2 regions of the Pontibacillus yanchengensis genome follow, and region 2 is predicted to be linked to the other one. Evidence: riboswitches for the same ligand, from Rfam matches in the RefSeq annotation. Region 2 holds a riboswitch; the other holds the start of a gene.
The links. A riboswitch is a leader RNA that binds a small molecule or an ion and turns the genes downstream of it on or off. The one in region 2 is predicted to bind cobalamin.
Positions count from the first base shown of each region.

Region 1: linked by a shared signal. The riboswitch ahead of GLW08_RS06705 (ribonucleoside-diphosphate reductase subunit alpha) and the one ahead of GLW08_RS17150 (DUF4430 domain-containing protein) in region 2 are both predicted to bind cobalamin.

Region 1 is NZ_WMEU01000001.1:1,386,336-1,392,275, reverse strand. Features, by position in the region: gene GLW08_RS06720 (hypothetical protein) at 1-2, shown strand, start outside; gene GLW08_RS22395 (TIGR04104 family putative zinc finger protein) at 144-446, opposite strand; gene GLW08_RS06710 (GNAT family N-acetyltransferase) at 607-1,167, opposite strand; cobalamin riboswitch at 1,587-1,771, shown strand; gene GLW08_RS06705 (ribonucleoside-diphosphate reductase subunit alpha) at 1,920-4,190, shown strand; gene GLW08_RS06700 (ribonucleotide-diphosphate reductase subunit beta) at 4,206-5,252, shown strand; gene GLW08_RS06695 (nucleotidyltransferase domain-containing protein) at 5,338-5,940, shown strand, end outside.
Region 2 is NZ_WMEU01000006.1:153,171-159,110, reverse strand. Features, by position in the region: gene GLW08_RS17165 (hypothetical protein) at 29-1,774, opposite strand; gene sigX (RNA polymerase sigma factor SigX) at 1,761-2,306, opposite strand; gene GLW08_RS17155 (ECF transporter S component) at 2,584-3,150, opposite strand; gene GLW08_RS17150 (DUF4430 domain-containing protein) at 3,155-3,577, opposite strand; cobalamin riboswitch at 3,872-4,054, opposite strand; gene GLW08_RS17145 (ATP-binding protein) at 4,150-5,925, opposite strand; gene GLW08_RS17140 (response regulator transcription factor) at 5,925-5,940, opposite strand, start outside.

The sequences.
Region 1 (5,940 bases), on a different contig from region 2:
AGAAAGGTAGCTCTCATTATAGGTAGTTTGTTCGTATTTTGGAACTCGTAATAGCGAGCTGATGAACAAACTACATAACATTTGGTTTAGAAGAACGTTTGGAGATTAGGTTGTCCAAGCGTTTTTTTAATATCTTATCACACTTAAGCAGACTCTCTATAAGTAACAAGTGAAGGGAGAACTAAAAAACCAATTATACATATGATGAAACCTGTGAAAAGTGTTACTGCAGTGTTATTAAAAGGGGAAAGGAATTCAATGAAGATAAATATAGGAAGAGCGGTAAAAAAGACAGTAATAAACCTACTAGTAAATGTTATCTTATGTGTCGTACTGCATTCTTTACACTCAATAGGACTGTAGGCAAACAATAATGATAGATATATACCACCCCAGCTAAATTGCGCATTACAATTCTTACATTTTATGCAAGAAAAATCGCCCAATTATCATGCTAAGGTATTATTTTATAGTTAAATATATTTTTTATTAAATTCAGCATAAATATCCAGTTAACATCCATGAAGTTGTGATATAGTCTCACTAGTGATTCACATTCCTCTAGTATCTAAAAAAGGGATACCCCTCAGTAGGATATCCCATCTATTAGTATAAATCCGGCTGGAATTCACTTCTTAAAAGGCCCATCATAATTGTATCGTAGTATTCTCCATTTATGAATTCATTACTTCTCAGTCTGCCTTCTAATTTAAAACCACATTTTTCATAGACTCGGAGAGCTTGGTGGTTGCCGCTCCAAGTGTCAAGCTGAATTCGTTCCATGTTCAAATCGTAGAAAAGGTGCTTGGCGAGTGTCATAATGATATCCATACCATAGCCTTTCCCCCAGTAATCCTTTTCCCCAATAACTAGGCCGATGGTGGCAGAACGTGTGATGAAGTTAATATCTCGGAAGTCGCACTTGCCGATATGCTGAGAGGATTCTTTCTCATATACCGAAAATACATAACCATGAGATAAAAGATTAAGTTGTGTGAGATTTTGTTCATAGTGTGCTTCGATTGCTTCTAGTGGATTGTTAATTTGATATGCAAATTCAGATCCAGAACCTAACCTTGTGATCTCTTCATCGTTATTCCAACGATACACATTTTGAAGATCCGGCTTTGTGACTGGACGTAGTTCGACATTTTTTCCGATTAGCATAAGAAGTTCCTACCTTTCTTTCTCGTTGAAGTGTGTTGGTTAGTAGGTTGAACTGTTTCGAATAGTATTGTCATCATAAGCACCACCCTCTCACATTTACTCTTCATTATACGAATAGTTTGATAAAAGTTAAATCAAAAATCATAAAAATGGCGAGGCTTCAGGGTGGGAAGCAGCGAATACAAGAGGCGGAGTGACGGATAAGAGAAGCAAAGGAGCGGAGACAGGAGGGAAAGTGACGGATAATCGAGGGAATAAGCATTTTCTTGTAAGACAGTAAAAATTTTTCTCTTTAGAACGTACACTCTTACAAAATTCAAGTAGACTTTACCACATTTTTTGCTTGAATTTTGTGTTCATATTCTGTAATGTTGAATACAACATATAGATTAGTAGTTTAAAAATAAAACTATATATGCTAAAACTAGCGAGTTGAAGGTGCTCAATCAGAGCATAATAGGGAATCTGGTGAAAAGCCAGAACTGTCCCCGCAACTGTAAGTGTGACGAAATGAGATATTCCACTGTATCGGCATGAAGATATGGGAAGGGCTCAAAGTAGGTGTAAACACAAGTCAGGAGACCTGCCTTCGCTCGTACGTAGTTTCAACATTCTTCGGGGATCAAGAAGGTGAAACGATAGACATACTTATGAGTACTGGATTTGTCTAATCCTTTTCATAATGATGCTGTCGTGATAACCGCTTTCCTTCAAGGAATAGCGGTTTTTTTATTTGTATAGGAGGTATAGTGATGAACACAATGACATCAGTTAAAACGAAAGAGAATCAATCATTTGAAACGTGGTTTGCTGAATTAAAAGAGGACTTATTCGGGTTATCGAGAATTTTTCCAAACCTTGAGGTAGAGGAGTATATTGAAACAGTAATGAACTCTTTGCATCACAAGGGCGAGAATTCTAAGGATCATGTGTATAATGAGCTTATTTTGAAAGGACTCGAGCGCATGGACGAGCAAGAGCCTGATTGGACGTATATTTGTGCGCGTATCTATGCCAAGCAATTATATGAGGATGTTGCCACACGACGAGGTCTGTCACCAACAGACAACTACCCGTCATTTAAGGAACTCATTTATATGCTGGAGGCAAAAGGGGTGTATAGCTCATTTATTCTGGATTTTTATACAGATGAGGAACTACATACATTGGGCCAAAAGCTAGTGCCAGAGCGCGATGAGTTTTTTAACTACATCGGACTGCGAACATTAGCTGATCGATATTTAGCAAAAGGACACGATGGTGAATTGTATGAACTTCCACAGGAGCGGTTCATGATTATTGCTATGACACTGATGGCAAAGGAACCTAGCTCCAAACGCATGCAATTAATAGAGGAAGCCTACTGGGCGATTAGTAATCTGTACATGACAGTGGCAACACCTACTTTATCGAACGCTGGGAAAAGCTATGGTCAATTATCAAGCTGTTTTATCGACACAGTAGATGATAGCTTGCAAGGCATCTTTGATAGTAACACCGACATTGCCAATCTATCGAAAAGTGGTGGAGGTATTGGGGTTTATCTCGGGAAGATTCGTTCAAAAGGCAGTGATATTAAAGGATATAAAGGTGTCGGTTCCGGTGTTATTCCATGGATGAAGCAACTCAACAATACTGCTGTGAGTGTCGATCAGCTTGGTCAACGCCAGGGTGCGATTGCTGTTTACTTGGATGTGTGGCATCAGGATATCTTTGCCTTTTTAGACGCAAAACTAAATAATGGCGATGAGCGCCAACGTACGCATGACCTTTTTACAGGTGTTAGTCTACCAGATTTATTTATGGAAGCAGTAGAGAACCGCGAAGATTGGTATCTATTTGATCCTCATGAAGTTCGTACCGTAATGGGTTTTAGTTTAGAGGATTATTATGATGAAGAACAAGGTTCAGGTAGTTTTCGAGAAAAGTATCAGGCTTGTGTAGATAATCCAGACCTCTCGAAGCGTGCCGTTCCGGCTATCGATATCATGAAACGGATTATGATTAGTCAACTCGAGACAGGCACCCCATTCATGTTCTATAGAGATGAAGTCAATCGTAAAAATCCAAATTCACATAAAGGCATGGTATATTGTACCAATTTGTGCACAGAGATTACGCAGAATCAAAGCCCAACGACGGTGGAGGAACAATATACCCATGATGGCAAAATCATTACTGTGAAAAATCCTGGAGACTTTGTTGTTTGTAATCTATCGAGTATTAATCTAGGGAAGGCCGTACCAGATGATGTCCTTGAACGCCTTATCCCTATCCAAGTTCGTATGCTTGATAATGTGATCGACTTAAATCAAATCCCAGTTGTGCAAGCAGAAATCACGAATGACCACTATCGGGGCATTGGACTAGGTACATTTGGATGGCATCATTTATTAGCTGTACAAGGAATTCGTTGGGAATCGGAGGAGGCTGTTAGCTTTGCAGATGAACTATATGAGAACATCTCGTATCTCACGATTGAAGCTAGTAAAGAGTTAGCAAAAGAAAAAGGAGCTTATCCGTATATGGAAGGCTCTAAGTGGCACACAGGCGAATACTTTTTAGATAGAGGCTATACTCAATCCTCTTGGCAATCGTTACAGCAAGAGGTGCAGCAGCATGGTGTGCGAAATGGTTACATGATGGCCGTAGCACCGAACTCATCGACGTCTATTATTGCAGGGAGTACGGCTAGTATCGACCCTGTTTTCAAGAAATTTTACTCTGAAGAAAAGAAAAATTATAAAATCCCTGTAACAGCACCAGATTTAAATGAACAAACCTATTGGTATTACAAATCTGCTTACGACATTGATCAAACATGGAGTATTCATCAAAATGCTGCACGCCAACGCCATATAGACCAATCTGTTTCCTTTAATATCTATGTGAAAAATTCAGTGCAGGCAAAAGAGTTACTGCAACTTCATCTTGAAGCGTGGCGAAACAAACTGAAAACGACCTATTACATGCGCTCGACTTCAACAGAGGACGTGGAAGATTGTGAGAGTTGTTCATCTTAATAAGGAGGAATAATCATGAGTGAATCACTTCTATCAAAACGAGATTTATATGATACAAAAGCCCCTAATCAATCAACGGGTATTATTAATGGACGTAGCTCAAACGTATTAAATTGGGATGATGCACGCTTTTCGTGGGCTTATCCAATGTATAAAAATATGTTAGCGAACTTTTGGATCCCTAACGAAATCAATATGAATAATGATGCGAAGCAGTGGCCGCAATTAAGTGAAAAGGAACAAGATACGTTCAAAAAAGTGATTGGATTACTAGCATTTCTTGACTCTATTCAAACCGATTATAGCGGGAAGATTGCCGACTACTTAACAGATTCTAGCTTAACAGCTCTTATGCAAGTACTTTCCTTCCAGGAGGTCGTTCACAATCAATCCTACTCGTACGTATTATCTTCACTCGTTTCCAAACACGAGCAAGATGAGATTTTTGAATATTGGAAGCATGATGAGGTGTTGCTGGAGCGAAATGAGTTTATAGCGAATGGGTATAAGGAATTTGTTGAAAAGCCGACACCAGAATCGTTTCTTCGTTCTGTTGTCTATGATGTTGTACTAGAAGGGTTGTTCTTTTATGCTGGTTTTGCGTTTTTCTATAACCTGGCACGCAATCAGAAAATGGTATCAACGAGTACGATGATTAACTATATCAATCGCGATGAACAGCTTCATGTGAACCTATTTGTCCATATATTTAAAGAAACATTAGAGGAACATCCGGAGATTGACCGAGCAGAGATGCTTCAGTTTGTTACCGACACATTCCACAAAGCAGCTGAGCTTGAGATTAAATGGGCATCTTATATCATCGGGGATGATTTTGATGGATTATCGATGTCAGAGCTAGATGCCTATATTAAATTTATGGCGAATAAACGATGCAAGGAACTTGGTGCAGGGAAACCATTCCAGGATTATAAAAAGAACCCACTAAAATGGATCCGCGCTTATGAAGATGTGAATAGTGGAAAATCCGATTTCTTTGAACAAAAGTCTCGCCAATATACGAAAGTCAATTACCAGGACAATGGATTTGATGATCTATAAGGTAGCATGAACCCCGCAACAACTGCGGGGTTTTTTATGTGTTTTAGAATGGTACAATAAGAAAAAAGATAAGGAGGTGTGGAAGATGAAGGAAGAAATACTGGATAGCCTCCACACATTAGAGAGAGTACATCAAATCCGTATTCTATATGCTTGTGAGGCGGGAAGCCGAGCTTATGGTCTAGCCTCAGAATCAAGCGATTACGATGTTCGGTTCATCTATATCGCGCATCCAGAATGGTATCTATCCATTGATCAAAAAAGGGACGTTATTGAAAAACCATTACATAATCAGATTGATTTAAGCGGTTGGGAATTAACGAAAGCACTGCAGCTTTTTCGCAAATCAAATCCTTCGATGCTCGAGTGGCTTCAATCCTCTATTATATATCAACAAGATGAGGAATTTACAACCCAGTTATTCGATCTTCAACCCAACGTTTTTTCAGTGAAACCGGTGATGTATCATTATTTCCACATGGCAAAAAGGAATTACAAAGATATCACCAACAAAGAAACGGTTACAGTGAAGCACTATCTTAATGTGTTACGACCTTTACTGGCGTGTATCTGGATGAAGCAATATGACAGTATGCCACCGCTTCAGTTTTCCAGAATGGTAGAAGATCTGAACTTACCGGCTAACCTTCGCTTGAATATTGAACGAATCAAAGAAATGAAAATAGAA
Region 2 (5,940 bases):
GCCAAAATGGCTATAGGGCTTCATTATATTACTTATTCTGTGTGTTTTCCCTGTTAGGTAGTAGAAACTTTTTAGGATTTACTACTGTAGGTACTTGTATTGGTTCAGTCAGTGAATAATCACCAACACTAGAAATTCCCGCGCCTTTAAAAAACACTGATTCAAACCCATAGGATTTAGCAGTCATTAAGATTGCCTCAATCATCATGGTTTCATTAGCTCCATCAATCAATTGACCACTACTTAGATATAGCTCTAGTCGATTTCCTTTCGATGTAATGGATGTAAACTCAATCATTTTTGAAGAAACCCCTTTTCCATCGTTTGCTTTTTGCATACGTCGAATTGCTTCACTTATGGTCGTACTCTCCTCCAGGTACAGTGGCTTTAGAAACTGTTGGTCCCCTCGAAAAATAGTGTACGTACGTTTTGGATTAGAATCGATGTTTATCGAGGAAATTTCTCCAGCATGCTTAAATGATAGTCCACGCTCCCCCCCATGTTTAAGCTGAATAGTTTGGAAAGAATGATCTCTTAACATTACCTTTAGAGATTGTATTATATTTTGTTCTTCTAGAGCATTTTTCGGTGTTTCATAACCCTTAGGGAACGCTGCCGTAATTGTTTTTTTATCTTTATGAAATGTAAATGTTACATCATTGAATAAATAAGGTCCTAATCCCCATTGTTTCGAGTGGATAGAATGTCCAACTTGATTGTAAATAGCTTCTAGGCTCCCCCATTTCTTCGGTGCTATAAAGGAAACAGGTATTATACCTTTACCAGAATTAATAGGTAAACCTACTGTTGCAAAGTGCTCTTTTTCATTTATCGTTGCTACATTGTTTATTTTAGTTGAAGAAGGTCCAGTTATACCTTGAAACGTATGATTATTGCTCTCATTTTCTGACGTAGCTACATTAGGCCCATCTTCAAATTCATCAGGTGAAGGTTTTGCCCCCTCCGTATCACCCTCATTTTCAGGAGAAGGTTTGTTTTCTTGCTCAGCATCTCCACTTTCCGCTTCAGTGTGATTTGATGTTGGTTTTTCTTGTGATTGTGGGGATTCTTTTTCATCCGATGTTGATGGAGCATTGTCTTTATTGGTCTCAGCAGAACTGGCATCATTCTCGTTTGTTTTATTATTTTCAGATGAATCATCTTTTTGAGCTGTCATTTGATTATCATCACTTTGATTCTCTTGGTTGGTTTTTTCTTGTTTTGAGTCTGATTTTCTATTCTCAGCTGAAGAATCGGATGACTCCTGTTGACCTTCAGTGGAAGCTGAGTTCTGAGAAGACTCTGCTTGCCCTTGATCCCCGCCTGATTGAGATGTTTCACCTGTTGAATAATTCTCTTCATTTGAATCCTCTGTTTTATTATCTTTCTGTTGAGAGGATTCATTACCTTCAGCACTCTCTTCGGATGTAGAATTAGATTGCGGAGCTGATTCACCAGAATCTTCACTACTTTGACTATCTCCAGCGTTGGATGATGACTCATTATTCTCTGTTATTTTATTTTCATCGGCCATCCTTGAACCTTGATTAAACATGAACGCCATACTAATTACTACAACCATTAGTATAGCAAAAGCTGCAGCCGCTGCAGGAAACCAGGTCCGTTTATAGAAAGGGGGAGGTTTTGGTTCATGAGTTAGCTGTGATGAAATGGAATTATACAGTTGTTCTGCCGTTTGCCTGTCCTGAACTGCCGGCATTTGTTTAAGGAGGTTTTGTATTTCTTCTTCATTGTATTGTTTATCTCGCTTCATGATTGTCTCCCTCCTTTCTACCTTCTTCTTCCATTAACTGCTGTAGATTCTTCATGCCTCTATGTTGGGTTGTCTTCACTTTACTTATACTCATACCTAACACATCTGCTGTTTCTTGAATAGACATTGACTGAATGTAACGAAGAATCAAAACACTTCTTTGATCTACAGAACATTTATCCAAACATTGATACATCTTTTGTATCTCTTCGTTCTGAACAGCAATATCCTCAGGTATAGGGTCTTCATCTTCAATTAGATGTCCACTTTCTCCCCAGTCAAAAAACTCCAATATCTTATTCCGCTTTCTTTTTTGCCTTCGGAAATAGTCAATAGCAACATGTCTGGCAATAGAAAATAGCCATGTTTTTTCACTACTTTCTCCTTTAAAGCGATCATACGAGTTCATGACCTTTATATATACCTCTTGAACGAGATCTTCAGCTTGCTCACGATTTTTCACCATATAAAATAGAAACTGATACACATCTTGATGGTATTTTTCATAGAGCTCTTGAAAAACCGCCTTCATTCAAGAACCTCCCGTTCACTGATTAGTCGTTTATGTATTAAAAAGGTTGCAACTTATACAACTATAAAATATTTTCCTTTTTTTGAATAGGTATATAACCTATATTCTAATCATTTAAAATGAGAAGAATTGATATGTAAGTCCTTATGTATCCCTTTTTAAGTGGACTTATCGTACAGAGGTGAGCGAAGCATACACGGGCTCATTTTTACATTATGATATACAATCAAAAAAGCCTAGCACTAAAAAAGTGCTAGACTAACTATTTAAGAAAAAGTCAAGAGACTCCACGTTCTTTATGATGATTATGAAGGTTACTATTATTATACATTAAAGAGGTCGTTGATTGATTTATATCCTTTCCATAACGCTGAAACAACCTGGAGAGTACAGGATATAAAATGATGATGAATGCAACATTTCCAATAGCATGATTTGTGTCAAATGGAATTCCTCTTAGATAATAAAGCCAAAAGTGATCGCCGATTGTACCGTAAGCAAGTGAAATCACAAATCCATAAAAGTAACCTGCAATCCCACTAAAGATTCCGATAAACCATACAGGCAATTTACCATTGTATTTTCCTAATAACCCGCTCAATAGTCCTATAATTGCCCAAGCAATAATTTGACTGAGCGTCCATATCCCCATTCCTAGTAACATGTTGGAAAGGATGGTTGATAATACAGCAAGCGTTACACCTGCTACGGGACCTAGCCAAATTCCACATATAATAATTAATGCAGTAACAGGCTGGACATTGGGAATATAGGAAAAGGCATAGCGACCGACTGTGCCTAATGCCGCTAATAAAGCAATTAGGGTTAGCTTCCGAATATTCATTTACTTACTCCCAGCTATGCATGTCAAACGAAATAGTGTCACCAGGTTGTAATTCATATTCTTTGGCACCTACTTCAGCTTCTTTGCCATTAACAGAATAAAACCAAGCCATTTTATCCTCTTCCTTTGCTTTCACACCTTCAACGGCTGTAATAAAACCACCGCTCTTGTCTGTTTCTAATTTGAAGTTTTCATCCATTATTTCAAAGACTGTTTGACCTGCTTCTATCGAAAGTTCTTTTTCCTCTATTGTTTCTTCACCGTTATTTTTGGAAATAGTCACCTGTACTTTTTCTTGAGTCTCTTGTTGAGTCTCTTCATTGGAATTTGTTTCAGAAGAACTGTTACCTCCTTCGGCCTGCCCACATGCTGACAAGCCGGCGACTACTAAAATAGATACCATCCACATACGAATAAACTTAATCATTTTTTAATCTCCCCTTTTAGTAAGTAATGTCCATCCTTGATGGAGGGGATTGAACTTAAGATAGGCCATAACATAATTCCATCCAAGCTAATCACAATAAAGAAAGGCGCAAGCGGCAAGAAGTTTTCTAGGCGCTGGGCGCTAAAGGTAGATCATGCAAGAGCCACCTACTTATTACTTTCTTTACAATAAAAAAAAGCTTTCCTACAGCTAGGAAAGCTTTTTGAGTACGACTGATATAGCATGAAATCATCATGTTTCATCTGGTCATCTCAAACGCTCAATCCTCGAAGCTTTGAAACACTGAATCAGGCAGGTCTACTGACTTGTGTATCTTCCTACTAAGAGGCCTTCCCATATGGTTACATACAGTGGATTCCCTTTTCGTACACACTTACAGTTGCGAGGACAGTTCTGGCCTTGAACCAGATTCCCTTTTCAGCTCACAGAGTGAGCACCCAATCCATATTATGTTGTTGTTAAAATATATCGTAGCATACCTTCCCTTAAAAAGAAAGTTCCTTTATCTAACCTGTTTCATACGAAACAAGATTCTTCGGCAAAACCTAGCCCTATTCGTGCTTTCGAGCAATTTTTATGATGAAAGTTGTTCCTTCATCAATCATACTATGAACAGAAATAGTCCCTTTATGAGCTTCTACGATATTTTTCGCGATAGAAAGACCAAGTCCAGTACCAGCTTTCCCTTTTTTCCGCTTACGAGATTTATCTCCTTTGTAAAATCGCTCAAACACAAATGGCAAGTCCTCATCAGGAATACCAGCTCCATGGTCCGTAACAGATAGTTGAAGGTAATCATGAGATACGGAAACACTTACTTCAACCCTGCTGTTTACGTTTGTGTGTCGAATCGCATTATCAAGCAAATTCGTCATTACTTGTTCCATCCGATCAGGATCAACTGTAATGCATTCATTATCTAGTTCTTCATCCATATTTAAGATAATCTCAACGTCTTGTTCATTTGCTAAAGCTTGAAATTTCTTAATAATTCGTTCAACGAATGGCCTCACCTGTACATGTTCCATGTTTAATTGTATATGTCCAGCTTCCATTCGAGCCAAATCAAGTAACTCATTTACCAGTCTTCCCATACGGAGTGATTCATCATAAATAATTTGAGCTAATTCATTTTTATCTTCTTTTGTCTCAGCTACATCATCTACTATAGCCTCACTATACCCCTGGAGCATTGAAATAGGTGTACGAAGCTCATGAGAGACATTTGCGATAAAATCTTTACGTAGTTTATCTAATCTACGTTCTTCGGTCATATCACGAATAACAGCTACAGCACCTCTTACATAAGACTTATCATAAAGAGGGGTCATAATGACGACCCAACTCCTCCCTTGTACAGTGAGCTCTGTCATAATTTCTTTTTCCAAAGAAATGACATCTTGTAAAATATCTTGCAGTTCTTCAGGAAGGATATCTTGTTCTTGTTGAGTCTGTTCCTTATTCTCAAAAAACCAAGCATCAATAAATTGGTCTGCAGGCGGATTGGTAACGAGCATATGCCCCTTGCGATTTAATGTTATGACCCCATCAGCCATAGACCTTAATATACCTGATAACTGTTCCTTTTCTTGATTAAGAGCATTAATATGATATTTCAGCTGTCGCCCCATTCGATTAAATGCTATAGCCAACTCACCAATTTCGTCATGCGTTAAAATTGGTATTTTCGTGTTAAATTCACCTCTTGCAAGTTCAAACGCTCCCTCTCTCATTTTTATAAGCGGAGACGTTATTCGAGTAGATAGGAAGAAAGCAAATATTGTAGTTAGGATAATGGCTATCCCAGCTCCCAATAAAATGATTTTTGTTGTTTCAGATGTTGTCTTCTCTACAAATTTTAAAGATTGATATACAAAGACTGCTCCCTTTTGGTTTTCAAGTGGATAACCAACAATCATTACATTCGTTTTAGAGCTCGGTAATACATCTTCTTGTTTAACACTTGTTTGATCTTTTAATACACTAGATAAATCCTCATTTGCAAGAATCCAATCCATATTAATAATAGGTACTGACTCTTCTTTGCTATTCGAGATCCAATAATCTTCTTCACTAAAAGCAATAACAATCCTACTAGAGGGATCAACTATCTTCTCTACAATAGATAATGTGAGATTACGGTCATCTTCATATTCTTCTACAATAGAGGATACTTTTTTTGCGTTTTGCATGAGACGTTGTTCAGCTTGAAAAACATGATAACTTTCGAAGAATTCTAGTAATAACACAGTTAAAATAAATAACACAAAGGATACGAGAAGTAATATGGTAAACCACAGTTTACCAACGACACTTCGCCAAAACATTACTCACCAACGACC